DNA from 4 places in the Geodermatophilus bullaregiensis genome. Region 1 is predicted to be linked to each of the others. Evidence: riboswitches for the same ligand, from Rfam matches in the RefSeq annotation. Region 1 holds a riboswitch; each other region holds the start of a gene.
The links. Region 1 has a riboswitch for cyclic di-AMP ahead of JOD57_RS23060 (aggregation-promoting factor C-terminal-like domain-containing protein). Riboswitches for the same ligand answer to the same signal wherever they lie in the genome.
Positions count from the first base shown of each region.

Region 2: another riboswitch for cyclic di-AMP. It lies ahead of JOD57_RS03430 (C40 family peptidase); the one in region 1 lies ahead of JOD57_RS23060 (aggregation-promoting factor C-terminal-like domain-containing protein).
Region 3: another riboswitch for cyclic di-AMP. It lies ahead of JOD57_RS26070 (LysM peptidoglycan-binding domain-containing protein); the one in region 1 lies ahead of JOD57_RS23060 (aggregation-promoting factor C-terminal-like domain-containing protein).
Region 4: another riboswitch for cyclic di-AMP. It lies ahead of JOD57_RS20935 (C40 family peptidase); the one in region 1 lies ahead of JOD57_RS23060 (aggregation-promoting factor C-terminal-like domain-containing protein).

Region 1 is NZ_JAFBCJ010000001.1:4,806,258-4,813,440, reverse strand. It holds gene JOD57_RS23080 (hypothetical protein) at 1-396, opposite strand, end outside; gene JOD57_RS23075 (DUF72 domain-containing protein) at 447-1,175, opposite strand; gene JOD57_RS23070 (hypothetical protein) at 1,192-1,467, opposite strand; gene JOD57_RS23065 (class I SAM-dependent methyltransferase) at 1,464-2,102, opposite strand; gene JOD57_RS23060 (aggregation-promoting factor C-terminal-like domain-containing protein) at 2,229-3,221, opposite strand; cyclic di-AMP (ydaO/yuaA leader) riboswitch at 3,436-3,592, opposite strand; gene JOD57_RS23055 (hypothetical protein) at 3,755-4,642, opposite strand; gene JOD57_RS23050 (LLM class flavin-dependent oxidoreductase) at 4,883-6,028, shown strand; gene JOD57_RS23045 (FMN reductase) at 6,025-6,648, shown strand; gene JOD57_RS23040 (FMN-binding glutamate synthase family protein) at 6,719-7,183, opposite strand, start outside.
Region 2 is NZ_JAFBCJ010000001.1:744,896-752,078, forward strand. It holds gene JOD57_RS26665 (glycosyltransferase family 4 protein) at 1-583, opposite strand, end outside; gene JOD57_RS03425 (M48 family metalloprotease) at 580-1,860, opposite strand; gene JOD57_RS03430 (C40 family peptidase) at 1,998-3,119, opposite strand; cyclic di-AMP (ydaO/yuaA leader) riboswitch at 3,262-3,442, opposite strand; gene JOD57_RS03435 (hypothetical protein) at 3,625-3,954, opposite strand; gene JOD57_RS03440 (NlpC/P60 family protein) at 4,065-5,807, opposite strand; gene JOD57_RS03445 (DEDD exonuclease domain-containing protein) at 5,974-7,183, shown strand, end outside.
Region 3 is NZ_JAFBCJ010000001.1:801,510-808,692, reverse strand. It holds gene JOD57_RS03710 (carbon starvation CstA family protein) at 1-872, shown strand, start outside; gene JOD57_RS26670 (CstA-like transporter-associated (seleno)protein) at 869-1,075, shown strand; gene JOD57_RS26070 (LysM peptidoglycan-binding domain-containing protein) at 1,143-2,354, opposite strand; cyclic di-AMP (ydaO/yuaA leader) riboswitch at 2,356-2,516, opposite strand; gene JOD57_RS03695 (hypothetical protein) at 2,873-3,256, shown strand; gene JOD57_RS03690 (GAF domain-containing SpoIIE family protein phosphatase) at 3,294-5,222, opposite strand; gene JOD57_RS03685 (anti-sigma factor RsbA family regulatory protein) at 5,415-6,395, shown strand; gene JOD57_RS03680 (GAF and ANTAR domain-containing protein) at 6,423-7,175, opposite strand.
Region 4 is NZ_JAFBCJ010000001.1:4,356,903-4,364,085, forward strand. It holds gene JOD57_RS20910 (TM0106 family RecB-like putative nuclease) at 1-148, shown strand, start outside; gene JOD57_RS20915 (hypothetical protein) at 145-588, shown strand; gene JOD57_RS20920 (restriction endonuclease) at 723-1,343, opposite strand; gene JOD57_RS20925 (HNH endonuclease signature motif containing protein) at 1,408-2,565, opposite strand; gene JOD57_RS20930 (carbohydrate kinase family protein) at 2,678-3,583, opposite strand; gene JOD57_RS20935 (C40 family peptidase) at 3,664-4,176, opposite strand; cyclic di-AMP (ydaO/yuaA leader) riboswitch at 4,189-4,323, opposite strand; gene JOD57_RS20940 (hypothetical protein) at 4,699-4,851, shown strand; gene JOD57_RS20945 (serine hydrolase domain-containing protein) at 5,090-6,265, shown strand; gene JOD57_RS20950 (RtcB family protein) at 6,884-7,183, opposite strand, start outside.

The DNA of each region.
Region 1 (7,183 bases):
GGGCGGCACGTCCCGGTCGGACGACGACCCGCGGACCACGTCGGCGAAGGACTCCTCCAGCCGGGCCCACGTCGAGCTCCACTCCAGCAGCGGCTCGAGGATCCGCTCGAACACCGCGAGCTGCTCGTCGAAGGCCTGCAGCTGCGCCGACATCGCCTCGATCTGCCGGCGCTGCCCGCGCACGGCCGAGGCGATCGCCCCGAGCTGCGCGGCCGACAGCGCCCCCGGCGGCGAGGGCAGCCGCGGCAGGCTCAGCCCCGAGGGGACCGCGCCGGCGGCCAGCCCGCGGGCCCGGTCGGTGAACCCGCGCAGCTGCGCGACGAACTCCTCGACGGACCGGCTGACCAGGTTGCCCTGTCCCTGCCCTGCCTTCGGACCGACGTCCTGCTCGCTCATGGCTCCAGTCTCCCGCCGGGCCGCCGCACCCGCCGCCCGATGGGCTCCGGTCACCCGCCGGTCAGCGCCCGCAGCGTCTCCGCGTTCCGGACGGCGTGGCCGTGCCCGTCGTTGTTGAAGTAGGCGTAGACGTCCCGCCCGGAGGCCGCCCACTCCCCCACCCGGTCGGCCCACCAGCGCAGGTCGTCGTCGGGATAGGACCCCGCGTAGAGCCAGGCGGTGTCGGGGCCGTGCAGGCGGACGTAGACGAACCGCGCGGTGGCCCGCAGCACGCACGGCAGCCCGGCGCCGCTCATCACGCAGTAGGCCGCGCCGTGCCGCTCCAGCAGCGCGAACACCTCCTCGACGTGCCAGCTGGGGTGGCGGAACTCCACGGCCACCCGCACCCAGTCCGGCAGCAGGGAGAGGAAGTACCCGAGGCGCGCGTCGTCGCGGGCCGCGGCGGGGTGCAGCTGCACCAGCAGCACGGCCCGCCGGCCGTCGAGCTCGTGCCAGGCCGCGGTGATCCGCTCGACCCACGTCTCCGGGGCGTACAGCCGCTTGGCGTGGGTCAGGCCCCGCGGCGCCTTGACCGACAGCCGGAAGTCCTCGGGCAGCCGGTCCCGCCAGCCGGCGAAGGTCGCCGCCCGGGGCCAGCGGTAGAAGCTCGCGTTGAGCTCGACGGTGCCGAACCGGCGGACGTAGTGGGCCAGCCGGTCGCGGGGCGGCGTCCCCGGCGGGTAGAGGACGCCGTCCCAGTGCTCGTAGCTCCACCCCGACGTGCCGACGTGGACGGCCACCGGTGCGCCGCCGTCCTCAGCGGCCGCGCCGGGCCGGCCGCACCACGTCGGCGGCGGCCACCCGGACGCTCCCGGCGAACCGGGTACGGATGCCGCCGGGGTGCGCCTCCAGCGGGGGCAGCAGGGCGTGCGTCAGCCGGACGACGGCGGAGGAGTCGACGGCCAGGACCTCGCCGGACCCCGCGAGGGGAACCGGGTCGAAGCGCCCGGGCGGCGCGCCGGGGTGGGCGGCCCGCACCGAGGCGACCACGGCCGTGCCGCTCGTGAGGTCTAAGGGGGCCGGCGCGCTCACGGCAACCGCCACACCGTGGTCCGGCGCAGGCCGGGGCCCTCGGTCTCGGGCACGTCGTAGCGGACGACCGGCTCGAGCCGCTCGTGGGGGAGGTAGGGCCGGCCCGGGTCGCCGACGAGCACCTCGCAGCCGCGCGCCCGGGCCCGGTCGAGGAAGGGCAGCACCCGCTCGGTCATCTCGCGGTCGTAGCAGACGTCGCCGGCCAGCACGACGTCGACGGCCGGGGGCTCCCGGTCGAGGACGTCGCCGGTGACGCCGATCCCGCCCACCCCGTTGAGCCCGGCGTTGACGCCGACCGCCGTCCGGGAGAACGGGTCGACGTCGCTGGCCAGCACGTGCCGGGCGCCGGCGAGGACGGCGGCGACGGCGACCAGCCCGCTGCCCGACCCCAGGTCGAGCACCGTGCGGCCGGTCACCGGCACGGCCCCGTCGAGCACGGCGCGGGCCAGCGCCTGGCCGCCGGGCCAGGCCGCGGCCCAGAACGGCGGTGCCTCACCGGCACCGCCGGCCGCGTCCTCCATCGCCTCCCAGAGGGCGACGACGTCGTCGGCGACGTGCAGCCGCACCTCCGGGACGAGCGAGGGCCGGCGCACCTGCGTGTGCGCGCGGACGAAGCCGGGCGGGACGACTCGCATGCCCGGCAGTCCACCACCCCGCCCCGACGCAGGGGCCCACCTCGAGCGGAGCGAGCGGTGGGGCCCACGCGGCCCCGGTGCAGGGTCCCGCGCCGAGCGTGCGAGGCGCGGGGCGCCGGGGTCCTCCTAGTACCAGCCCTTGGACTGCGAGTGCGCCCAGGCGGCGCACGGCGAGCCGTAGCGCTCCTCGATGTAGATCAGGCCCGCGTCGATCTGCCGGTAGCCGTCGGAGGTCTTGGCGATGCCGGTGCTGGCCCACGTCGAGTCGAGGAACTGCGGGATGCCGTAGGCGGTGCTGGTCGGGTTCTGCGCGTTGGGGTTCCAGCCGCTCTCCTTGCCCCACAGGTTCTCGAGGCAGCTGAACTGATCGGCGCTGCCGACCTTGCTCAGCGCGTACTCCTTGAAGGTCCCGCGGGCGGCCGGCGCGGCGGCCGACGCGGGCGCGGGGGTGGCAGCCGGGGCCGGGGCCGGTGCGGTCGCGGCCTCCTCCGCGGCGGCGGCGCGCTCGGCGGCCTCGGCGGCGGCCTGGGCCTCGGCCGCGGCCTGCGCCTCGGCGGCGGCCTGGGCCTCGGCGGCGGCGCGGGCGGCCTCCTCCTCGGCGGCGCGGCGGGCGGCCTCCTCGGCGGCGCGCCGGTCGAGCTCGGCCTGGTCGGCGGCGGCCTGCGCCTGGGCGGCGGTGGCCTCCTCGGCGGAGCGCTCGCTGCGGGAGGCGGCGAGGTCCTCGAGCGGGGCGAGGTCGGCGGCCTGCGGCGCCATGGGGGCCGCGGCGTCGGCCGGGAGCTCGTCGGCGACGCCGAGCTGCTCGGCCACGCTGACCGAGGTGCTGGCCGTGTCGGTGCCGGCCTCGGCGGCCGGGCCGCCGGTGGTGACCACGCCGACGATCAGCGCGCCGGCCGCGGCGGCGGCCAGCAGCAGGGCGGGGCGGCGCGGGCCGAGCGGCGGGCTGCTGCGCCGCGCACCGGTCCGGGCGGGGAGGGTGGCACGTGCGCGCCGGCCGCGGCGGTGACCGGCAGCGGGGGCGTCGGTGTCCACGGCGGCCAGGACGGCGGTGGCGTCGCTCACGGGCAGCTCGGCGGTCGCGGCGGCGTCGGCAGGCGTGTTCGGGGTACGGCTGGGCATGAAGGCGGGGGCTCCGAGGGGAGAGTGCGCGCGCGGCAGCCCGGTTCGCGGGCAGGGACCGGCGCACGGCGGTCTACGGGTCCCCGGCGGCCGCGGTCGGCGGCGCCGGGTCAGCGGGGCAGGGAGGCGGCCGGGCTCAGACGGCGCGGTGCACGCGCGGCCGGCAGCACCTGCGGGCCACGGCGGCCCGGAGGCGGGGCATGCGGAGACTCTCCGTTCCTTCCGTGGCCGCCTACCGAGTTAGCTGACGGGTTCGGGCGGGAAGAAGCCCTACGCGCTGCGAGCGGAGCTCGACAGGCGATTCACCCCAGGACTGCGGTGGGTCCCCGGCTCGCGTCCACGGTGCGGACACGACTCGGCGGCGCCCGGCCGGGCTCCCCGGGAGGGGACGAGACGACCGACCGGACGTGGAGAACGTACGTGTCGTTACCTGCCCGTGACAACACCAGGGCGCCAGATACCCGCGTGACGCGTGTTACGGAGCCGTCCGCACCCGACCCGGGGCCGGTGGCCCGGCGGGCCGGGAGTGCGGGTCAGGACGCCGCGGCGACGTCCGCCCCCGGCTTCCGGGGGGTCTCGTCACGGGCCGCGGCGTCGCGTCGCTCGGCGAGCACCGAGACGTCGTCGGGCAGCTCGTCGGTGGGGACCGCGTCCCCGCGCAGGACCTCGGCGAGGCCGGCGAGGGCATCGTCGACGTGCCCGCCCAGCACTCGCAGCGTCTCGCGCACCCGGTCCCGCTCGGCGTGCAGCGCGGCGAGCTCGGCCGCGACGGCGGCCCGCTCCTCCTGCGCCCGCGCGGCCGCCTCGGCCTCCCGCCGGGCCCGCGCCTCGGCGGCCTCGCGATCCAGCCGTGCGCGCTCGGCCGCCGCCGCGCGCCGCGCCTCCTCGGCCTCGCGGTGCGCCTCCTCGCGGGCGGCCTGCGCCTCCGCCCGCACCCCGGCGACCTCGCCGTGGGCCTGCTCGCGCAGCGCGATCACCGCCTCCCGCATCTCGGCGACCTTGGCCAGCCGGGCCTCGGCCTCCGCGCGCGCCTCGGTGCGCACTCGCTCGGCCTCCTCCTGGGCGCGCTCGACCAGGATGCGCGCGTCCTCGGGGCTCGGCAGCGCCTCGCGCTCGCGCACCAGCTGGGCCAGCCGGCGGCGGGCGTTCTGCAGCTCGCCGGAGCAGGCGGCGTAGCGGCTGAGCAGGTGCTCGTTCTCCCGGCGGAGCACCAGCAGCTCGGTCTCGGCCGCGGCCACGTAGTCGTCGACCTGGAGGCGGTCGTAACCGCGGACGGCGTGCGTGAAGACCGGCCCGGTGTTCAGCAACCCGTCGAGACCCCTCGCCGGGGCGTGCTCCGCGGCGGTGTTGTCCGTGAAGGCCGTCCGTCTGGTGCCGCTGGCCCCGGCGTCCGGTGCGGCTCCCTGCGAGTGCTTCGACATCCCGTTCCCCCCGGTCCGTCGTCCTCCCGGGCCCGTCGGGCGATCCAGGTGAGGGACGCCAGACTCCCAGTGGGCCGCACGCCCGTGGCTCCTCACCAGATCACGGGACGGTCACCGACGGAGTGGTCCGCCGCCGTGTGGTCACCCGACTACTGCACGCACAGGCAGCCTGGGAATGTCCTGTGACCTGCACCCGTTCGGTGGAGTAGTAGTTGCACGCTCAACCACAAGGAGCCCGCGATGCAGTTCGGGATCTTCTCGGTCAGTGACGTCACGACCGACCCCACGACCGGCCGCACGCCGAGCGAGGCGGAGCGGATCCAGGCGATCCTGGCGATCGCGGAGAAGGCCGAGGAGGTGGGGCTGGACGTCTTCGCCCTGGGCGAGCACCACAACCCGCCGTTCTTCTCCTCCTCGCCGACGACCACGCTGGCCTACGTCGCCGCGCGCACCACCCGCCTGCAGCTGTCGACGGCGACCACGCTGATCACCACCAACGACCCGGTGAAGATCGCCGAGGACTACGCGATGCTGCAGCACCTCGCCGGCGGCCGCGTCGACCTGATGATGGGCCGCGGCAACACCGGCCCGGTCTACCCGTGGTTCGGCCAGGACATCCGCAACGGCATCCCCCTGGCGGTGGAGAACTACGCGCTGCTGCGCCGGCTGTGGGACTCCGACGTCGTCGACTGGTCCGGCCGGTACCGCACGCCGCTGCAGGGCTTCACCTCCACGCCGCGCCCGCTGGACGGCGTCCCGCCCTTCGTCTGGCACGGCTCGATCCGCTCCCCGCAGATCGCCGAGCAGGCCGCCTATTACGGCGACGGCTTCTTCTCCAACCACATCTTCTGGCCCGAGGAGCACACGCAGCGGATGGTGGAGTTCTACCGCTCCCGCTTCGAGCACCACGGCCACGGCAGCGCCGACCAGGCGATCGTGGGCCTGGGCGGGCAGGTGTTCGTGCGGAGGAACAGCCAGGACGCCGTCCGGGAGTTCCGGCCCTACTTCGACAACGCGCCGGTCTACGGCCACGGCCCCTCGCTGGAGGACTTCTCCCGCGAGACGCCGCTGACCGTCGGCAGCCCGCAGCAGGTCATCGAGCGCACCCTGGGATTCCGCGACTACGTCGGTGACTACCAGCGGCAGCTGTTCCTCGTCGACCACGCCGGGCTGCCGCTCACGACCGTGCTCGAGCAGCTCGACCTCCTGGGCGAGGAGGTCGTGCCGGTGCTGCGCCGCGAGTTCGCCGCGCTCAAGCCCGCGCACGTGCCCGACGCGCCCACCCACGCCTCGCGGGTGGCCGCCCGCGGCGGCGCGCAGGACAGCACCGTCCCCGCCCCGGCCGACGACGTCACCGGGCGCACCGTGGAGGAGGTCTCGGCATGACCACCCGCACCCTCGCCGTGGTGAGCGCCGGGCTGGGCGTCCCGTCGTCGACCCGGCTGCTGGCCGACCGGCTGGCGACGGCGACCGTCGCGGCCCTGCGCGAGCGCGGCGAGGACGCCGTCGTCGAGGTCGTCGAGCTGCGCGAGCACGCCCGCGACCTGGCCGACGCGTTCGTCACCGGCTTCCCGAACGCGGCGCTGCGCGCGGCGGTCGGGACGGTGACCGGCGCCGACGGCGTCCTCGCCGTGACCCCGGTGTTCACCGCCTCCTACAGCGGGCTGTTCAAGTCCTTCGTCGACGTGCTCGACGAGGGGGCGCTCACCGGCAAGCCGGTGCTGCTCGCGGCCACCGCCGGCACGGCGCGGCACTCGCTGGTGCTCGAGCACGCGATGCGGCCGCTGTTCAGCCACCTGCGAGCGATCACCGTGCCGACGGCGGTCTTCGCGGCCCCGGAGGACTGGGCCGGCGGGGACGGCACCAGCCGGGAGCTGGCCGGGCGGATCGCCCGCGCGGCCGGCGAGCTGGCCGACGTCGTCACCGGCCGGCCGGCCTCGGCCCGCCCGGCCGACCCGTTCGCCGACGTCCCCTCCTTCGAGGACCTCCTCCGCGGCAACCCCTGAGGGAGGACCCCGGCCCCCTCCAGGGCACCGCCCCGAGCGTGCGAGGGGTGGGGAGAAGGGGGTCCTCCCCTCAGCCCGCGGCGTCCTCGGACGGGGCCGCGGCACCGCCCTGGGGGCTGTCCTCCGCCGTCATGATCCGGACGATCTCCGCCCGGTCGGCGGCCGAGGGCAGCCCCCAGCCGGGCTCGTAGCCGTACACGTCCCCGAGCGGCGTCGACGCGGTGCGCCCGTCGAGGATCTCCACCGAGCCGGTGTCGATGAGCCCGGGGTGCTCGACGCCGCAGGCCTCGGCGACCTTGAGCAGGTCCCGGCGCAGCGTGGCCAGGTAGTTGGCCAGCCGCACCGACTTCAGCGCCGGGTCCAGGCCGTGCGCGAGCCACGCGTTCTGGGTGGCGACGCCGGTCGGGCAGGTGTCGGTGTGGCACTTCTGCGCCTGGATGCAGCCGATCGCCAGCATCGCCTCGCGGGCGACGTTGACCGTGTCGCAGCCGAGGGCGAAGGCGACGACGGCGTTGTCCGGCAGGCCGAGCTTGCC
Region 2 (7,183 bases), 4.1 Mb from region 1:
CGACCGGGCCCTCCCCCAGCCCGTGCCGCCGGCGCACCGCCGTCCCGTCGACGGCGGGGGCGAACCGGTCGACGTCGACCCCCGGCGGGAGCTGGGCCAGCCGCACCCGCCCGCGGAGCGCCGGCGCCAGGCGGCCGCGGGTGTACTCGCTGATGTAGGTCAGCACGTCCAGCCCGCCGGCGATGCGCCGCAGCACGTGCCGCGCGCCGGGCAGCGCGACCCAGCCCGTCTCGTGGCCGTGCGTGGCGCCGACCAGCCGGCGCACCCCGGCCTCGCGGAGCGCCGGCGCGAGCAGGCCCAGGGGCGCCGCGGCGCCGAAGAAGGCGGTGTCGCAGCCGTGCCGCCGGGCGAGGGCGGCCGCCGCGCGGGCCACGCCCGGGGTGGGCAGCAGCACCCCGGTCGGGTGACGCACCACCTCGTACGGCAGCGCCGCGTCGTGGGCCTCCCAGCCGGGCGAGCGGGAGGCCAGCACCACCAGGGAGTCCGGCGGACGCCGGGCGAGCAGCGCGGCGACGAAGGTCTGGATGCCGCCCTGCCGGGGCGGGAAGTCGTTGGTGACGACGAGGGTCCGCCGGGCGCTCACCGGTCGTCCAGCCGCAGCCAGTCCTCGGCGAGGGCGATCCGCTGGGCCGCCGTCGGGTGCGAGCCGAAGAACCACTGCCACGGTGCCGGCGGGCTCGGGTCGGACACGTTGGTCTCGGCCAGCCGGCGCTGCATCTCGATGAAGGCCGCGGCGTCCCCGGTGAGGTCGAGGGCGTGCAGGTCGGCGCGCGCCTCCACGTGCCGGGAGACCAGGTTCTGCACCGGGGTGCCCACCAGCGAGCCCAGGGCGACGAGCAGCAGGACCAGCGGGACCACGCGCGGGTCGCCCGGGGAGTCCGCCCCCGCCCGCCGCAGCAGCGGCGGCCAGGTGAGCAGCCAGCCGAGCAGGGCCACCGCGGCGGCCGCGCCGAGCGCGCCGAGCAGCGTGCCGGTGAGGACGTCGTCGGTGGCCACGTGCCCGAGCTCGTGGGCGACGATCGACTCGACCTCGTCGTCGGGGACGTCGGCCAGCAGCGTGTCGTACAGGACGACGCGGCGGGTGGAGCCGAACCCGGAGACGTAGGCGTTGAGCGACGTCGTCCGCCGGGAGGCGTCGGCGACGAGCACGTCGTCGACCGGGGTGCCGCTCTCCTCGCCCAGCTCCAGCAGGTCGGTGCGCAGCTGCCCGGCCGGCAGGGGCGCGAAGCTGTTGAACGCCGGCTCGATGACCACCGGGTAGAGGAAGGAGCCCACCACCACGAGCCCCGCCGCCCCGGCCGCCGCCCACGCCCACCAGGCGCGCGGCGCCCGACGGGCCAGTGCGACGAGCACGAGCAGGGCGAGCGCGGTGAGGGCGGCGTCGATGGCCGTGGAGACGGCGACGTCGCGCAGCCACAGCGGCCACGAACGGGTGGACAGGCCGTAGCGGTGCCGCACCACCTCGCCGTAGGCCGACACCGGCAGCGTGGCCAGCCGGCCGACGACGACCAGGGCGACCGTGCCGAGCAGCACCTGCCAGACCCAGCGCCCGCCGAGGGGCCGCGCGACGGCGGTCACCAGCCGGCCGCCCAGCCGGGTGAGACCCAGCAGGGCGGAGGCGGTGAGCCCGAGCAGCAGGCCCACCAGCGACGCGGGCCGGATGTCCGCGGCGAGGGCCTCGGCCCGCCGGAGGGCCTCGGCGGGCAGCCCCGCGTCGGCGCTGACCGGTGTGGCGCCGCCCGGCGGTGCGGGCAGCAGGGTCCACGGCGTGCGGACGGCGATGACGACCACGAGCGCGGCACCGAGCACGGCCGCGACCAGCAGGGCGGCGCGAGCGCCTCCCCGGCCCGCCCCGCTCACCCGGCCGATCCTAGGCGGCGTCCTCCGGGCTCCGGTCCTCCCCCGCTGCGGACGCGGCGAGGGCCGGCGACCCGGGTGGGTCGCCGGCCCTCGGGCACCCGACTCCGTCCGGAGGGGCCGTCGCCGGACGCCGTCCGCTAGACGATGCGGCGCATGGCGGTGATGCCGCCCATGGAGTCGACCGACACGACCTTCACCGGCTCGCTGGAGGTCGAGGCGTGCACCATCTGGCCGTTGCCGACGTACATCGACACGTGGCTGACCGGGCTGTAGTAGAAGATCAGGTCACCCGGCTGGAGGGCGTCGCGCGAGACGGCGGTGCCCATGCGCGACTGCATGCTGCTGGAGTGCGGCAGGGTGATCCCCGCCGCGGCGTAGGCGTACTGCGTCAGGCCCGAGCAGTCGAACGCGTCGGGACCGCCGGCGCCCCACACGTAGGCGTCGCCGACCTGCGCCAGCGCCGTCTGCACCGCCCGCTGGGCCGCCGCACTGCCCCCACCGGCCGGTGCCGGGGCCGGAGCGGCGGGAGCCGCCGCGGCGGCCGGAGCGGCCGGGGCCGCCGGAGCCGCCGGCGCCGCCGGGGCCGCCGGGGCCGCCGGAGCGGTCGGCGCCGCCGGGGCCGCGGCCACCGGGGCGCTCTCGCCGACCGTGCCCGCGGACTGCTGCGCGGCCAGGGCCCGCTGCGCGGCTGCCGCTGCCTCCTGCTGGGCGGCGGTCAGCGCGGCGACCTGCTCGCGGTAGTCGGCGATGTCCTCCTGGAGCCGCGCCTCCTGGGCGCTCAGGTCCTCCAGGGTGCGCTCGGCGTCGGCCTCGGCGGCCTCGGCGTCGGCCTGTGCCCGCGTCGCCGCGGCGGCGGCCTCGCCGACCTCGGCCATGACGTCGGTGGTGTGACCGGCGAGCTGGTCGAGCGTGGCGAGCCGGCTGACGAAGTCCTCGGCGGAGGCGCTGGTCATCAGCAGGTCCAGCTCGGGCATGGTGTCGCCGCCGGTGTAGGCGGTGCGGGCCACCTGCCGGATCCGACCGTCCAGTGCGTCGAGCCGGGTCTGCGCGTCGGCGGCGGCCCGGTCGGCCTCGTCGGCCTCGGTCTGCTGCTGGGCGAGCACCTCGCGGGCCTCGTTGACCTGCTCGCTGACGACCTCGAGCCGGTGACCGGCGTCGGCGGCGAGCTGGGCGGCCTGCTCGGGACTGGTGGCCTGCTCGGGGTCGGCCGTCGCGGTGCCGGGCAGCAGGGCCAGCGTCAGACCGGCGGTGGTGCCCACGAGCGCGACCCGGCCGAGACGGCGGAGCAGCGGGCGGCGGCGGTGCGGGCCGGTGACGGGACCGGCGGTACGGCGGTCGGTGGACTGTGCGCGCGCATGCCCCAGGGCAGGGCGGGGGGTCGCCACGGGCGGCGGCTCTCCGTTCTTCCTCAGCAACCGCCTACCGAGTTAGCTGACGGGTTCGGGCTGGGAAGACGTGCCCTATCTCCGCACGCCGGAGGAGGTCCGGCGCGCACGAGAACTCACCCCAGTGCTGCGGTGGGTCCCCGGCTCACCTCGCGACCGCCCGAGGGCGGCGTCCGGTGACTCGGCGGTGTCCGGCCGAGGCCACCTCGTGTCGGGTGACGACCACCCGGCCGAACGGCGGCCACAGTACGGACGTGATGCAGTTGTGACAAACGGGGCCCCCGGGGACTGTGAGAACACCCACGGTGGGCGATCCCGACACCCCGGTGCGTGCCGAGGTGTCCACAGCGGCGCCCGGTGTGTCCTCGTCCGGCTCGGCTCAGCCGGTGCGGCGACGCCCGGCCGGCCGCCCGCCGCGCGCCTCCTCCCGCCCGGCCGTCGAGGGCCGGTGACGCAGGGGTGGCACCAGACCGCCCTCGGCGAGTGCCCGGACGGCGCGCCGCTCGACGTCGTCGAACTCCACCACCACGCCGGGTCGCGGGAGGACGACGTCGTCGGGGCCGGTGCCGCGGGCCGCCGGGACGGGGGGCACCGGCAGCAGCACGGGCGCGGTGTCCCGCTCCCCCGGCGGTGCCCCCAGCAGGGCGGTGACGACGCAGTCGGCGCAGCCGACGCCGCGCGCGGTGCACGTGTCGCAGTCGATGAGCATGGCCGTGTCCCTCCGGTGTCCCGGCCGCGCCGCCCGCTGCCGGGCCGCGGTCGGGACGGTCTCCCTGTCGGTTGCTGCGCACGCTAGGGACGACCACCGACAGTCCCGGCTCAGCCGCCCGCGTACTCCCAGTGCCAGGGCTCCTCGCGGCCGTTGCCCGGGTCGGCCCACGTCGGGTGCAGCCAGCCGAAGCGGCCGGCGTTGGCGACCATCCACGCGTACTGCGGGGTGCCGAAGGTCTCGATGCCGCCGCACAGGTCCACCGCCAGGCCCCAGCCGTGGTTGCTGGTGCCGGGGACCGCCGCGAGCGCCGGCTTCTCGCCGTAGAGGCGCACCTGGCCGGCGTAGGTGCGGTAGGAGTCGGTGATGCAGACCGGCTCGCCGAAGACGTCGGCGAACGCCGCGCTCATCGCCCGCCAGGCCGCCGCCGCGTCGCAGCGCAGCGCGTGGCCGGACACGCCCAGCGGGCACAGCGCGCTCGGCGGGATCAGCCCGTTGGGGTAGCCGCCCCAGGATCGGCCGCCGGAGGAGCTCGGCGGGTACACGGGGTTGCCGCACTCGACCGGCAGCGCGCCCCCGGTCGGCCCGGGCGCCGGCTCCTCCGGCCGCGGCCCGAGGCTCGGCCGGCCGACGTGCAGCACCTCGTCTGCGGGCAGCCGCCGGACGACGACCGCCCCGGCCCGGCCGTCGGCGGCCAGCATCGTCTGCCGGTCCAGGGCGATGCCGACGTGGCCGAGACCGGCCTCCGGCGTGCCGGGGAACACCAGGTCCCCGGGCAGGACGTCGGCGAGGTCGACCGGCGTGGTGACCGCGTAGAGCCCCGCCTGGTCGTCGGGCAGGTCGATGCCGGCGGCACCGTAGACCGAGGAGACCAGCGAGCCGCAGTCCCAGGAGTCCGGACCGGCCGTCCCTGGGGCGTACGGCCTGCCCAGGGCGTCCATCGCTGCGGTGACCGCCGCGACCGTCTCCGCGGGCAGCACCAGCAGCGACGTCGGCTGCTGCGGCAGCTGCGCGGTACCCGGCTGGACGCCCCCGGCGGCCGCGCCGACCGGCGCCAGCCCGACCGGCAGGCCGGCCACCGGGTCGAGGAGGGCCGCCGCCGGCGGCGACTGCACGCCGGCCGCGGCCAGCCGGCCGAGGTGCGCCCGCCAGTTGGCCGCCGTCTGCACGTTGACGTCGGCCTGCTCCCGCTGCAGCCGGGCCAGCTGCCGGTCGACCTCGGCCAGCGCGGCGTCGAGCTCGGCGGTGACCGCGGCCGCGCTCGCCTCCAGGTCGGCCACCTCCGCGGCCAGCTCGTCGGCCCGGCCCCGCGCCTGCGCCAGCGCCCCGTCAGCGGACTCCCGCTCGGCCAGCGCCGCCTGCCGCTGCCGCTCGGCCTCGCCCACGACCTGGGCGGTGTGCGCGTCGACCGCCTCGAGGTAGCCGAGCGCGGACACGACGTCACCGGGGTCCCCGCCGGCGAGCAGGACGGTGAGCGGCGTCAGGGAGCCGCCGTCGCGGTAGGCCGCCGCGGCGTACTGCGCGACCACCGTCCGGTAGCGGGCCAGCTCCGCCTCGGCGTCGTCCACCGCGGTCCGCGCGGCCTCGACCTCGGCCTCGGCGTCGGTCAGCGCCTGCCGGGCCGCGGCCACCTCGGTCTGGCGCCGCTGGAGGTCGGCCTGGACCTCCGCGGCGCGCTGCTGCAGCCGGTCGAGCGCCTCGCTGTCGAGCACTCCGCTCGTGCCGCCGGGCTGGTCGCTGGGCGCCGCCGCCGCCGGGCCGGCCAGGGGGACGGCCACCAGCAGGGCCGCCGCGCCCGCGAGCACCAGCGCCGCCGCCCGCCCGGGAGCGGCCGGCCGGGAGCGGGAGCGCATCGGACCACCTCGACCTGGCCGGGACCACCGTGGCCCGGACCGGAAGCGTGCCGCACCGCCCGCGGCTCGCGCCACAGGTCCGCGCACCCTCCCCCCCGGCCGGGCGAGACACGGTCCACGGGCGTGCGTCCCCGGGACTGTCCGACCCCCGGCCTACCGTCCCGCCGTGCCCCTTCCCAGCGCCCGTCCCGGCGGCACCGGGTCCCGGCTGCCCCGTCACGCGCAGGCCTCCGCCCACCCCGGCCGGGAGCTCCCCCTCCACCACCAGGGCACGATCGACGAGCTGGGGACGCCGCTGGCCGGGGTCACGTTCGTCGTCGTCGACCTGGAGACGACCGGCGGCTCGCCCAAGGACTGCGCCATCACCGAGATCGGTGCGGTGAAGGTGCGCGGCGGGGAGGTGGTCGGGGAGTTCCAGACGCTGGTCGACCCGGGCTGCGAGGTGCCGCCCTACATCAGCGTGCTGACCGGGATCACCACCGCGATGGTGGCCACCGCCCCGCGGATCGGCTCGGTGCTGCCCGCGTTCCTGGAGTTCGCCCGCGGCGCGGTGCTGGTGGCCCACAACGCGCCGTTCGACCTCGGCTTCCTGCGGGCCGCCTGCGCGCAGAACGGCGTCGCCTGGCCCGCGGCCGCGTCGGTGGACACCGCCGTCCTCGCCCGCCGGCTGCTCTCCCGCGACGAGGTGCCCAACTGCAAGCTGGCCACCCTGGCACCGTTCTTCTCCGCCACCACCTCGCCGTGCCACCGGGCGCTGGCCGACGCCCGCGCGACCGTCGACGTCCTGCACGGCCTGTTCGAACGGCTCGGTCCACTGGGGGTCACCTCGCTCGAGGAGCTCACCGGCCTGACCCGCCAGGTCGACCCCGAGCGCCGCCGCAAGCGGCACCTCGCCGAGCACCTGCCCTCCGGTCCCGGCGTCTACGTCTTCCGCGGCCCCCGCGACGAGCCCCTCTACGTCGGCACGTCGAACGACCTGCGCACCCGGGTGCGCAGCTACTTCTCCTCCAGCGAGCAGCGCAGCCGGATGACCGAGATGGTCGCGCTGGCGCAGCGGGTCGACGCCCTGCCCTGCGCCCACGACCTCGAGGCCGCCGTCCGGGAGCTGCGGCTGATCGCCGAGCACAAGCCGCGCTACAACCGCCGCTCGCGCTTCCCCGAGCGGGCGCTGTGGCTGCGGCTGACCGAGGAGCCCTTCCCCCGCCTGTCGGCGGTGCGGCGGGTGCGCCCGGGGGCCGGTGTCTTCCTCGGCCCGTTCGCCGACCGGCGGGCCGCCGCCGCGGCCGCCGCGGCCATCCACGAGTCGCTGCCGCTGCGGCAGTGCACGTCCCGGATCTCCCCGCGGGTGCTGACCGCCGCCTGCGCCCTGGCGGGCA
Region 3 (7,183 bases), 4.0 Mb from region 1:
TGATCTCGCGCACCGGCGGTGCGCCGACCCTGGCCGTGGGCATCGCCAACATCCTGTCCCAGGCGTTCGGCACCGGGATGGCGGCCTTCTGGTACCACTTCGCCATCATGTTCGAGGCGCTGTTCATCCTGACCGCCGTCGACGCCGGCACCCGGGTCGGGCGGTTCATGCTCCAGGACACGATCGGCAACGTCTGGAAGCGCTTCGGTGACCTGTCGTGGCGGCCCGCGAACATCATGGCCAGTGCGGTGGTGGTCGGGCTGTGGGGCTACATCCTCTACGTCGGGGTGACCGACCCCCTCGGCGGCGTCAACCAGCTCTTCCCGCTGTTCGGCATCGCCAACCAGCTGCTGGCCGCGATCGCGCTGACCCTGGTGACGGTGCTGCTGATCAAGCACGGGAAGGTGCGCTACGCCTGGGTCACCGCCATCCCGCTGGCCTGGGACCTCACCGTCACGATGACGGCGAGCTGGCAGAAGGTGTTCTCGGGCGACCCGAGGGTCGGCTACTTCACGCAGCGCCAGCTCTACGCCGATGCCCTGGAGCGAGGCGAACTGCTGGCACCGGCGCAGGACGTCGACCAGATGGAGCAGGTCGTCTACAACTCGACGCTCAACGGGGTGCTGCAGGCGGTGTTCGCGCTGCTGACCCTGGTCGTGGTCGTCAACTCGGTCGTCGTGATCGCCCGCGCCCTGCGGGCCGGCGGGCCGGTCCCCACCACCGAGGAGCCGGCCGTGCCGTCGTCCATCGTGGAGCCGGCGGGGCTGTTCGCCACCGCGGAGGAGAAGCGCGTGATGGCCGAGCAGGAGCGGATGGTCGGTGCGGGTGCGCGGGGCCACGGCACCTTCACGGAGGAGGGTCCGTCCCGGTGACCGCCGCCGGGACCGTCCGCGAGGCCGCCGTCCGGACCTGGCGCGGGGTGCGGTGGTACCTGCGGGAGTGCAGTGGCGAGGCCCGCTGGGACGACCACCTGCGGCACTGCGCCGAGCACGGGCACCAGCCGCTGAGCCGGCGGGAGTTCGAGCGGCGCCGCGCCGACGAGCGGGAGCGCAACCCGGTCAGCCGCTGCTGCTGAGCCGGACGACCGCGGCCCCCTGCCCACGGGTGTGGGCAGGGGGCCGCGGTCACGGAGGCCCGGGGGCTCAGGCCGTGTAGTTCACGTGCACGTGGTCGAAGTGGTTGGCCGTGACGCCGCCGCGGTCCTCCATCGGCTTCCACGAGCCGGTCGGGGAGCTGAGGATCTGCTGCTCCCAGATGAGGTAGTCCACGCCGAGCTCCTCCCAGTGGTCGACGTGGTACCGGACGATCGCGTCACCGAGGGCGGCGTCGGTCAGGACCATGTAGTCCAGCGCCAGCCCGGACGGGTGGCCGTTGGGGTCGACGGCGCTGGCGCGGGTGCCGCCGAGGGTGATCGAGGCGGCGCCGGGCACGGAGGCGACGACGGCGTCCGCGGCGGCCTGGACCTGCGGCTGGACGCTGCCGGCGCTGTTGGTGATGCGCGCGGCGGCGACGGCCGTCTGGGTGAGGGGGGTCGTCGTGGCCGACGGGGCCGACGTGCCGATGGTCGCCGTCGTGGCGGCGGGGGCCGCCTCGGCCGGAGCGGCGGCCCGGGTCGCCGGAGCGGCCTGCTCGGCGCCGGAGGTCGTCAGCACCAGTCCCGGCGTGAGGCGGTCGGGGTTGCTGCCGATGACGTCGACGTTGCGCTGGTACAGCTCGCGCCACGTCTGGCTGTGGGCGGCGGCGATCTCGCGCAGGGTGTCGCCCCGCTCGACCGTGTGGGCGCCCTCCGCGGCGTGGCGGCCGTAGGTGTCGGCGTCGTCCCAGCGGTCCTGGCCGTCCCAGGTGCCGCGGTCGTACCGGTCGCCGCGGTCGTCGTCGTCGTCCTGGCCGGTCGCCGGGGTCTCGGCCGACTGCCCGGCGGCGGTCGCCGGGGCGGCCGGCTGCTCGGCCGCGGGCGCGGCCGTCCCGGCGGCGGCCGGGGTGGTGCCCTCGGTCAGGCGCGTCCCGCACGTGGGCCAGGCGCCGATGCCCTGCCCGGCGAGGACGTTCTCGGCGATGGCGACCTGCTCGGCGGGGGTGGCCAGGTCGGCGCGGGGTGCGAGGGCGGTGCCCCCGTAGCCGGCCCAGGTCGCCTGGCTGAACTGCAGCCCGCCGTAGTAGCCGTTGCCGGTGTTGGTGCTCCAGTTCCCGCCCGACTCGCACTGGGCGACGCCGGTCCAGTCGTGGGTGGTGGCGGCGGCCGCCGCCGGGGAGCCGAGGACGCCGAGACCGACGGCGGTGGCGCCGGCTGCGACCGGGGCCTTGGCGAGGACCTTCTTGGTGCGGACGTAGCGGGGTGCGCGGTGCTTGGGCATGGTGGTCTCCGATCACCGCCGGCGAGGTGAGCTGTCGGGTTCGGGCGATCGGTGCCCGGCCGCGGAACGCGGCTTCACCCCGAGGCGCGCAGGCGTCAGAGCCCTGCCGCGCCGTGGACCTGGGTCCCCCACCCCTGCCCTGGGGATCGGTGGGAGGCAGCCGGTGGGCAGGGTTTGGCGGGCCGGTGCCACGCTCGTGTTTAGCTGAGCGCAGCCAAGAAGCTACGTTCCGTTATGGCACTTGTCGCCGTGACGCCGGTCACACCCGGTCCCCGGGTGCCGCCGGCGGTGCGGCGTGACTGGTCAGCGGCCCGTCGGTGCCCGGGTCCGTGGCGCAGGCCACGTCCGCGTCGGCGGGAGGCCCTGCCGCGCGCCGCCTGTCCGGGTCGCTCCGGGAACGCTTCGTCCCGCGCGCCCCAGGGGTGCCCCGGCGCCCCAGCAGGGGTCAGGGCGGGCGGGCGCGGTGCCGACTCTGAGAGCACGTTCCCGAGGCCTGCGGGCCCGTCCGAGGAGTGCCCATGCCGTCGTCCCACGACCCGAGCCGCCGCCTGACCGAGCTGCGCGCCGGCATGTCCGTCCTGACCAGTGCCGCCGCCGACCTCGGCGTCGGCAGCCAGACCGAGGTCCGCGTGCTGGCCGACGGCCGGCTCTGGCTGGCCGAGCAGCAGGTCGCGGTGAGCGCCGCCGACGTCTACCAGGCCGCCCGCGGGCTGGTCGCCGCCCAGCTCGACGCCATCGCGCAGGTCTCCGCCCGGCCGGTCGAGGACCACGCGCTGGCCTGGCTGGTGACGCTGCAGACCAACGAGGTCATGGTCGGCCTCGAGGACGAGGCCGCCGCGTTCGACGCCGCCCTCGACTCCCCGGCCTTCGGAACCGCTGCGCTGGAGGACGACGCCGCCTGACGCGCTCGCGGCGCCGGCACCCCGGTGGTGCCGGCGCTCAGGTCGGCACGTTGGGTCCGGCGTGCGCCGGGCGCGGCTGCTCCTCGGAGTAGGGGCGGATGGCGATCAGGGCGACGTCGTCGGCCGGCCCGCCCTCGGGGATCAGCGTGGTGACGATGCGGTCGCACAAGCCCTCGAGGTCGAGGTCGGTGCTCTCGGCGAGCAGCGCGGTCAGCCGCGCCATGCCGGTGTCGAGGTCGCGGACGGCCGAGCGTGCCGGCCCGCCGCCGGACCGGGCGGACGGGCCCGGAGCCGGGCCGGGAGCGGGCTCGTGCTGCTCCAGCAGCCCGTCCGTGTAGAGCAGCAGGGTCGAGCGCACCGGCAGGGTCAGGTGGTGCTCGGGGCGGGGCCGGTGCGGGTCGACCCCGAGGGGCAGGCCCACGCGGTCGGTGAGGACGTCGACCGTGCCGTCCGGGTGCAGCAGCAGTGGTGGCGGGTGGCCGGCCGAGCTCCAGGTGATCGAGCGGTCGACGGCGGGGCGGTCGGCGTGGAACCGCTGGACCCGCGCGACCAGCGCGGTGGCGAACACGTGGTGCCCGAGGGTGTCGCTGGCGACGTCGACCGCGGTGAGGACGTCGGCCGGACCGGCCGTCCCGGTGTGGCCGGCCATCCGCAGCATGGTGCGCAGCTGCCCCATCGTGGCCGCGGCCGTGATGTCGTGCCCGGCGACGTCGCCGATGACCAGGCTGGTGGTGCGCGCGGCGTCGAGGTAGGCGTCGTACCAGTCCCCGCCGACCAGCTGCGCGTCCTCCGCGGGCAGGTAGCGGGAGGCCAGCTGCAGGTGGTCGGGCTGGGGGAGCAGCGGCGGCAGCAGCGCGCGCTGCATGGTCTCCGACACGGCCCTCTCGAAGGAGGCGACCCGCGCGGTCTCCACCACCATGCCCGCGCGGGTCATGAGCGTCGCGACCAGCTCGCGCTCCCGCTCGCCGTAGGGCGGCGCGCCCCGCAGGCGGCCGATGGTGAGGACGGCGACCACCTCCCCGCGGCGGATCACCGGCGCGACGAGTGCGCTGCGCACGTCCAGCAGGCGGACCGCGTCCTGCTGGGCGGCGGTCAGGCCCGCCGCCTCCGGCAGGTCGATCAGCTCCACCTGCCCGGTGACCGCGACGTGCCCCGGGCCGGTGGCCTCACCGACGCGGCGGCCGGCGCGGTCGATCCACCCGCGCAGGGTCGGCAGCTCCGCCGGGTCGCGGTGCTGGGAGGCCACCGGCACGAGGCCGCCGTCGCGGCCGACGGTGCACACGTAGGCGAAGTCGCCGAGGTCGGGGACGGCGAGGGCGACCACGGCCTGCCACAGGTGGCCCGGGGCGAGGTCGGCGGTGAGCAGGTCGCTGATGCGGGCCAGCAGACCGGCCCGCTGCGCCTCGGCCCGCGCGGTGGCCCTGGCCTGCTCGGCCTCGAGGGTGGCGAGGCGGAGGGCGACCTCGCGGGAGGCGATCGCGGCCAGCTCGTCGAGCAGCTGGACGTCCTCGGCCGTCCACCGGTGCACCGTGGTGTCGACGACGCAGAAGCTGCCCAGGACTTGCCCGTCGGGCAGCCGGACGGGGAAGCCGGCCCACGCCCGCACGCCCATGCCGGTGATCGACGGGTTGCCGGCGGTGCGTTCGTCGGTGGTGACGTCGGCCAGGGCCAGCGGCTCCCCGTCGAGCACGTACTGGCAGAAGGACTGCTCGACCGCGTTCTCCGTGGGGCTCCCGGGCGGCAGGCCCTGGCTGCTCAGCCAGTAGGAGCGGGCGTCGTCCACCACGGTCATGAAGGCCAGCGGTGCGCCGGTCAGCCGCTGCGCGATCCGTGTGAGCCGGTCGAAGGACTCCTCCGCCCCGGCGTCGAGCAGCTGGGTCAGGCGCACCGCGGCCAGCCGCCCCGGGTCCGCTGCGAGGTCGCGACCCGTGGCAGGTCCACCGTCACGGGCGTCGCGGGCACTCACGCCCCCATCCTGCACGGGGCGGTGGTGGGCGACCCCGGCGCCGCCCGGACGTCCCCCCCAGATGGCCACTCTCGGCCGGTGGCCACCTCTGGCGTAGTCCGGGCCGGGACGGGTACTGAAACCCGACCGTACGGTGACGACGACGGCTCGGTCCACGGCCGGCAGACCGGTGACCACGACGGGGGAGCACGCGTGCACCTGCACGACACCGCCGACGGCGGGCACGACGAGGCCGGTGCTGCGGCGCCGGGCCTGGTGCACGATGCCCTGCTCTACGACACCGTCGAGCAGGTGGCCGCGGTCGCGGCCACCTGGCTCCGGGACGGCCTGGCCGCCGGGGACGCCGCCGTCATCGCCACCGCTCCGGAGACCACCGGTCCGCTGCGCGAGGCCACCGGCGACGACCCGCGCGTGATGGTCGTCGACCGGCACGGCCTGTACCGGTCCCGCACGCCCACGGCGATCGCGACGATCCGCCGCTTCGCCACCGAGCACGCCGCCCCCGGACGGCGCGTCCGCGTCGTCGGGGAGGTGGACTTCGGCACCACGGCCGCCGACTGGCGGGAGTGGCAGGCCTACGAGGCGGTCCTCAACACCGCCTTCGCTCCCTTGCCGCTGTGGGGGCTCTGCCTGTTCAACTCCCGGCTGCCCGAGCCGCTCGTGGCCACCGCCCGGCAGACCCACCCGCGACTGCTCGCCGCGGACGGACTGGTCGCCAACCCCGACTACGTCGACCCGGCCGCCTACCTGCGCGCCCTGCCGGTGCCCGACGAGCCGCTGGAGACGACGCCGCCGGCGCTGGCCGACGACGACGTCGCCGACTTCCCCGGTCTGCGGCACGCCGTCCGGGCGCACCTCGGCACCGTCGACGGGCCGGCCGACGTCCTCGAGGACTTCCTCATGGCCGTGGACGAGATGGTGACCAACGCCGTCCGGCACGGGAGGTCACCCGCCGGGTTGCGGCTGTGGACGGCGCCGGGCCGGGTGGTCTGCACCATCCGCGACTCCGGGCCGGGTCCCGACGACCCGTACGCCGGCTACGGACCGGCGCACGGCGAGGACCTCTCCCACGGCGGCATGGGCCTGTGGCTGGCCCGCCAGCTGTGCGACCACGTCGCCATCCGCCGCGACGAGCGGGGCAGCAGCGTGCGGCTGTCCACCCGGTGGGCCTGACCACGGAGGGCACCCGCGCCGGGTGGCTCACGCGGGCGGCGATCCCCCAGCGCCTCGCCCGTGGCCGCCACTGACGCCGTCGACGATCGCCTGTGCGATGTCCCGCAGCTTCCGGTTGGACCGCTGCGAGGCGCCCGCGAGCAGGGCGAAGGCCTCCGTGGCGTCGCAGCGGCGCTGGCTCATCAGGACGCCCTTGGCCTGTTCGATGACCGCCCGGGTCCGCATGGCGGCGTCCAGGTTCTCGGCCAGCTCGCGGGTGCTCTCGTAGAGCTGCACGTTGTGCACCGCCACGGCCGCGTAGGAGGCGAAGGCCCGGGCGGTCTCCTTGGCGGCGTCGTCGAACGCCGCCGGCCCGACCGCGTAGAGGTTCAGCGCCCCGTGGATGCCCGCCCGCACCGGCACCGGCACGGACACCGAGCTGAGGGCGCCCCGTGCCACGCAGGCCTCGGCGTAGTCGGCCCAGCGCGTCTCCTCCCGGGCGTCGGTGATCTCCCGGACCTCCTCGCCGACGGCGGCCTCCAGGCAGGGGCCGTAGCCGCGGCCGTACTGGGACTCGTCGAGGTCGAGCGCGAGCCGGCCGGTGAAGGCCGCGGTGAGGGCCTTGTCGTTGGCCACGAGGCTGACCGAGGCCTCGGCGACGCCGGGGATCACCTGCTTGGACAGCTCGGCGATCCGCTGCAGCATCGCGTCCATCGACGTGTCCGTGTAGGACAGCCGACCGAGTTCCGCGAGGGCGGCGTTGACGTCGAGGAGGCCGGACGGTCGCTGATCGGCGCTCATGGCGGGTC
Region 4 (7,183 bases), 450 kb from region 1:
GCTCAACGTGGCGGTGTCGCGGGCCAAGGCGCTGGCCGTGGTGGTGATGAGCCCGCTGCTGCTCGACGCGGCCGTGCGGACGCCGGAGCAGCTGCGCCAGGTCAACGCGCTGTGCCGGCTCGCGGAGATGGCGCAGCAGTCGGCGTGACGGACGACGGGCTGACCGAGGGCGACGCCGTCCTGGCGGCGCTGCTCGGTGTGCCCGTCGGCGCGCTGGCGCGGGCGCTGGGCGCTGGCTGGACCGAGGTGCCGGGGCCCGCGCACGAGCAGTGGTTCGTGAGTGGGGAGCCGGCGCAGGTGGCGGTCGGCTGGGACGGCTTCGGCTTCACCCTGGCGCGGCCGGAGCCGCGGTGGGACGGGGTGTGGCCCCTGGTGTGGGAGTTCGCGGCCGACCGCCGGTTCCAGGCCGAGGAGGTCCTGTACGAGCCAGAGGTGCTGGCAGAGGCCGCCGAGGAGGTCGCCCGCCGCCGTCGGCGGACCTTCCGCTGGTGCCCGGTGTGCCGCGAGGTCAACGCCCGCGAGCACGTGCACGACAGCACCGGCCTGTGCAGCCGCTGCGCCGGACACTTCCTCGGCATCGTGCACTGAACGGCACCGGTCGGGCCCTTGGGCGATGACGAGCTCGTGTGCCTCGTCGTCCGACAGGGGCAGTGAGATCCGGTCCAGGCCGTGGAACGCGACGGTGGCGGCGAGCGGCAGCCGTTCGTCCAGGTCGAGGTGGGTCACTGGCCGAGTCGCTCCAGAGCCTCGGCGTAGCGCGGCAGTTCCCGGTTGAGCACGCGGTCGAGGTCCCTGTCCGGCTGGCGGTCGGTGTCGACAGCTGGGAGCTCCTCGGTCGGTGGGGTTGAAACGGGCGGCGGTGAGCCGTCCGGGCGAGCGAGGAGCTGCCGGATCCGCGCCTCCGCGTCGTTGCGCTGGATGCGGCAGACGGTGAGGAAGGCGCCGAGGGAGTAGAGGATGTCCTGGTCGATCGCGTCCCGTGGTACCTCACGGAGCCACGTGACCGGTCGCTGGTGCCGCATCGACTCGGGGGCGTCCGGCACGTAGCCGTAGGGCCCTGTGACACGGCCGAAGGCGACGACGGGCTCGGTCTTCAACGGCAGCGCGACCAGATCGCCGTCGGCCATGCGCCTCTGGAAGGCGTCGACCTGGCCGACCCAGTTGGAGATCGTCGAGGGCTTGGCGTCCGGGTGGGTCTCGATGAGCCGCTCCCGCAGCTCGTCGGTCGTCGTCACGTCGGAGAGGTCCCCGGCCCGCGGCCAGCCGATCCCCACCACGTGACGGCTCAGGGCGAGCTCGTCACCCTCGCCGTGCCGGCCACTGCGGACCATCCAGAGCGCCATGCATCCCCCATCTCGAGCTGCCTGCGGATGCTCGCACCCGGAGGATCGGACGCGCGCAGGGGCGTCAGGCGGCGCGGGGGAGCAGGGGTTCGGGGACGGTGATCGGGGTGCCGTCGGGTCGCCAGGTGCGCCATCGCCCGTCGGGTTGTCGTTCGACGCGGAAGCCGTGGTGGACCTTGGTGTGGTGGCGCTCGCACAGCAGTGCCGAGTTCTCCAGGTTCGTCTCGCCGCCGTCGATCCAGTGGACGAGGTGGTGCACCTCGGCCCACCAGGTGGGTGCATCGCAGCCGGTGAACACGCAGCCGCCGTCGCGCAGTTCGACCGCGCGGCGCAGGTACCGGTCGGCCAGGCGCTGCTCGCGGCCCAGGTCCAGCGGTGCGCCGTCGGGGCCCATGACGACGCGGGAGACGGTGGCGTCGCAGGCCAGCCGTCGGGCGCGGGCGGCGGAGATGGTCGCGCCGAAGCCCATCCGCCCGGCCCCGGGTCCGGTGGCCGGATCGGCCAGGTCCTCGACGTCGATGACCACGGCGACGTGCGGCTTGACCGTGCGCAGGGTGGGCAGGTCCCCGGCGGCCAGCGCGTTGTCGGCCAGCTGCACCAGGGCGTCGCCGAGGCGCTGGGCGCGGGTGCGGTCGTCGCCGGCGGGCCGGTCGGCCTGCACGAAGGACTCGACCGCCGCCTGGAACTTCTCCCCACCGGCGGCGTCGAGCTGGCCACGGAAGGACAGCGATCCGTCGGCGTGCTTGGCCAGCGTGAGCGACCGGCCCTCGGTGGGATCGGGTTCGGGTCCGTCGGGGTCGAGGTCGGCCAGGTAGTGCCGCACCACGCGCACGAAGTCGGCGTGCGGGTGATCGAGGGCCACCTGGGTGAGGACGGCGTCGATGACGGCCAGGTCCACCCCGGCGGCCGCGGCGGCGGCCAGCCGCTCGGGCGTGAGGATCTGCCCGGCCACGGCCACCTGCTCGGCGCTGACCAGCCCGGTGTCGTGCGCCTCGGCCAGCGCGGGCAGGTGCTCGAGAACCCGCCCGGCGGTCACCAGCCGGCCGGCCGCGGCCGCCGAGAGCCGGCAGTGCCCGCGCAACCAGGACGCCGTGCTCGTCAGCCCGTCCCGCTCCGGTGCCTGGGACAGTTCCGCGGCCCGTACCCGCCGCGCCAGCAGGGCATCGACCCGGTTGCGCTCGGCGACCAGCGCGGCGACGTCGTCGAGAACGTCACCGCCCACCGGATCACCCGAACACATGTACGAATTCTAACCGATCGGACCGGGGTGCTCAACCTGAAAATGCAGGTCAGCGGCCTATGAGGTGCGATGTGTCAGCGCGCATCGAGAGAGGTCACGGCGGCGGCTGGCCGCCGACCACGCCGGCGACCACCGCGGCCGCGGCATAACCGGACCGGACGGCGTCCAGCACGGACTGCCCGGCGCGCCAGCCGCTCAGCACCCCGGCCGCGAACGCGTCCCCGCACCCGGTCGTGTCACGCAGCCGCCCCGCCGGCAGCGGCTCGACCGGCACCTCCCACGCGCCCGCCGCCGAGACCACCCGGGTCGGGCGGGCACCGGCGTGCACCAGCACCAGCCCGGGTGCCCAGGCCGGCAACGAACCGTCCAGGCCCAGGGCCGTGGCCTCGGCGGCGTTACAGGAGAGCAGGTCCGGCCGCAGCCCGGCGAGCAGGTCGGTGTAGGCGCCGACCCCGTGCGCGGCGATGCGGGTCGCGGCGGCGACGTCCACGCTGATCGGCACCCCGCGCCCGTGTGCCGCCGACGCGGCGCCCCGCAGCGCGCCGGGGAAGCGCAGCAGGTCGTAGCCGTCCAGGTGGACGACGGCCGCATCGGCGACCCACGAGGCGCGGACGTCGGAAGGCTCCAGCCCGCCTTCCCCACGGTCGGTCAGCAGCGTGCGCTCGCCGTCGGGGTGCACCAGCACCGTCGACACCGGCGCCCGTCCGCGACGCACCACCGCCACCTCGACGCCGCGCCCGGCGAGACCGGCCAGCAGGTCGTCGGCGAGCGGGTCCGCGCCGGCCCAGCCCGCCAGCCGGGACGGGACACCCAGCCGTGCCAGGTTCGCCGTCACGGTGGCCGGGGCGCCGCCAGCCGTCGTCGTCCGGACCACCCGCTGTTGGCCGCCGACCACCAGGGGAGCCGACAGCTCGAGCAGTTGGTCGGCGACCAGCTTGCCCAGCGCGACGACCGGTCCCCGCCCGGCGGGGCGGGGCCACGCCGGGCCGGTGGAGGTCACGGCCGAGGAGTCTCCACCGGACCGTCCTGACGCGACGGCGCCCCGGCCCACCAGGGCCGGGGCGTCGTCCGAGGATCGCGTCAGACGATGCGACGGGCGCCCTGGTACTGCGGCATGGAGTCCAGGGCGACCACGGCCACCGGCTTGCCGGCGGTCGAGGCGTGGACCATCTGGCCGTTGCCGATGTACATGCCCACGTGCGAGACCGGGCTGTAGAAGAACACCAGGTCACCCGGCTGGAGGTCGGCCTTCGCCACCGGGGTGCCGAACGTCGACTGGGCCTTCGAGGTGCGCGGGATCGAGACGCCGGCCGCCTTGTAGGCGAAGCTGGTCAGCCCCGAGCAGTCGAACCGGTCGGGACCGGTCGCGCCGTAGAGGTACATGTCACCGCGCTGGGCGAGCGCGGTGTCGACGGCCGTCTGGGCCGCGCCGTTGGGAGCGGCGACCGGCGCGGCCGTCACGGCCCCACCACCGCCGCCACCCACGGCAGCCGAGGCCGGGAGGGGTGAGAGGACGATGCCGGCTCCGGCGATGGCCGCGACGGCGATGCCGCGGAACGAGCGACGAGCGGTGGACGTGCGGGTAGTCGTCATCGACGACGGTTCTCCTGTTCTCCACGATCGCCTACCGGGTTAGCTGACGGGTTCGGACGGAGGAGTCGCCCGGCGCGACGAGTCGCGCTCCACCCCAGTGCTGCGGTGGGTCCCCGGCCCGGGAGACCGGCTGGGTGCCGGCATCCGGTTCGGCGCATCCGGCGGGTGTCACACGGGGAGTGACGAAGGGCCCTGGCCGGACCGCGACGACGGTAGGTAGGGGTCCCTGAGCGCTCAACCGCTCCGGTCGGCCGCCACGCCCGATCCGGGTCCGCGCACTTGACTCCCGCCCCGGATCCGACACGCCGCGCTGACCAGCGCGGACACCCGAACTCCTCGACACGCGGGAGCCGGCCGCCCGGCGCGGACACGCCGCGCCGGGCCAGAAAGGACGCGGCGGTGCGTCCGAACGCGCAGTCAGCGGCCCACCACCGACACGGCACGGAGGACGTCGGGATCGCCACGGTTGCGGCGCGCGTTCACGGGGCACGAGGACAGGAATCGACACGAGGAGGCAACCCCATGGGGATGTTGAGGAAGCTCGTCGCTTCGGGCGTCGCCGCCAAGGTGGTGCAGGAGCTGCAGAAGCCGCAGAACCAGGCCAAGATCAAGAAGTTCATCCGCGACTACCAGGCCAAGAACAAGAGGGGCGGCGGCACGGCCGGTCGCTACTGACCGCACCGCGCACCTGTCTCGCGACCCCCGCCCCGGACCGCCGGGACGGGGGTCGCGTCGCGCCGGGACCGGGGACGCAGCAGCGTGCACCCGGAGCCGCTCGCCGCGCCGCTCCCGGCGTCGACCAGGGCACGAGCGCGCCGCCGTGCTCGCCGCCGCGTTTGCGCTGCTCCAGGGCACCCGCCAGCCTGACGCCGGGCCCGCCGCAGAGTCGCGGCGGACCGACCGAGGAGGCGCCATGAGCAGGGACATCGACGGCAGCCGGATCGACGCCGTACTGGCCGACGCGGTGGAGCGGGGAGCGGTGCCGCACGTCGCCGCCATCGCCGCCGACCGCGACGGCGTCCTCTACGAGGGCGGCGCGGGGGTGCGCGTCGCGGGGGAGTCCGACGACCCGGTCACCACGAGCACCCAGTTCCGGATCATGTCGATGACCAAGATGGTCTGCACGGCGGCCGCGCTGCAGCAGGTGGAGCGCGGCGAGCTGGACCTCGACGCCCCGGTCGAGCAGTACCGCCCCGAGTTCGCCGACGTCCGGGTCCTCGAGGGCTTCGACGGCGACACGCCCCGGCTGGTCGAGCCGGCCCGCAAGGCGACCGTCCACCAGCTGGTCACCCACACCACGGGACTGGGCTACTGGTTCTGGAACGCCGAGCTGCTGCGGTACGAGACGGCGACCGGGGTCCCCAACGTCGTCCCCGGGTCGGCGCGCGCGTTCGAGGCGCCGATGGTCGCCCACCCCGGCACCCGGTACGTCTACGGCATCAACACCGACTGGCTCGGCAGGGTGGTCGAGGCGGTGGCCGGCACGACCCTCGACGAGGTGATCGCCACCGGCATCACCGGCCCGCTCGGGATGACCGACACGATGTTCCGGCTCGACGAGGAGCGGAAGGCCCACTGCGTCGCCATCCACACCCGCGGCCAGGACGGCGGGTGGACCGCGGTCGACGAGATCCTCAACCAGGAGCCCGACTGGTGGGCCGGCGGGCACGGCCTCTACTCGACACCGCGCGACTACACCCGCTTCGCGCGCGCCCTGCTCCGCGGAGGCGAGCTCGACGGCGAGCGCATCCTCTCGGCGGAGACGGTCGACCGGGCGTTCACCAACCAGATCGGCGACCTCGACTTCCCCGCCGAGATCCTCACCGCGGACCCGCCGATCACCGACAGCCTCCGGGCCGGCCCCGGCCACACGTGGGGCTACGGGCTGCTCCTCAACACCGAGGACCAGCCGGGCCGCCGCCGGGCCGGCACCGGTTCCTGGGCGGGGCTGTTCAACACGCACTTCTTCGTCGACCGCACCACCGGCGTCTGCGCCTCGATCTACACCAACTCCCTGCCCTTCATCGAGCAGGACGGCGCGTGGCGGGTCTACGGCGAGTTCGAGGAGGCTCTGTACGCCGCGCTCTGACCCACTCTGCGGCCGCTCGTGCTCTGCCCCGCCGGTCGGCGCAGAGCACGAGCACCCGCGTCAACGTTGTGGCGCGCAGGCCGATGTGGACGCCACCTGCTCGATGATTCATGTGCTCATCCATCTGGCTCGACGATCAGGAGTTGACTCACCGAGGGAGCGACGTTGAGCACCATGGCATCTTCTGTCCGGAGTCCTGCCTTTGCTGCCTTCAGTCTCACCTCTGCGGAAGCGTCCGAGTTGCGCTCGTTCTCGGTGAGTGGGAGGTATCGACCATCGACACCGCGTCGGGGGATCGGACGTTGTGCCCACCATTCCAACGCGATGTCTGCTTCGTCTGCTTTGAGACGCAGCCATGGGCGGATGTCCCTCAGTGCCCGCACGCCAGACAGAGAGCTTGCTTGCCAGTTCCAGGCCGTGCGCCTGTAGCTCCTGTTCATCTCAGACAGGGAGCCGCCCCAGCGCGCCTGGCACTCTCTGAGTAGCAGAGTGCTCTTCGCCGTGATGTTCTGCGTCAACTGCACCCGTAGCGTCCGACCGCCTTTCCCGTTCCTGTAGACCCCAACCGATCCCTCGCCGTCGAAGAAGCCAGCGAAGTAGAGTAGGAATGGATCCACGTCAGTCGCCTTTCACGTTGACCATCTGCCTGAGGGTGTGTCGCACCTCGACTAGATCAGAAGCGTCTGACATCACTTGACCTATGGGTTTGTAGGCATCGGGGTGCTCGTCGAGGAAGGCGTCCGAGCGGCCCCAGGCGATGCCCCTCATGCGCCGGTCGAGGTCGGCGCGGCTGAACATCCGCCGGGCGGCGCCCCGCGAGTGGTTGCGGCCGGCGCCGTGCGGCGCCGACATCAGCGCCTCGGCGTTGCCCTTCCCGACGACGACGTAGGACGCCGCGCCCATCGACCCGGGGATCAG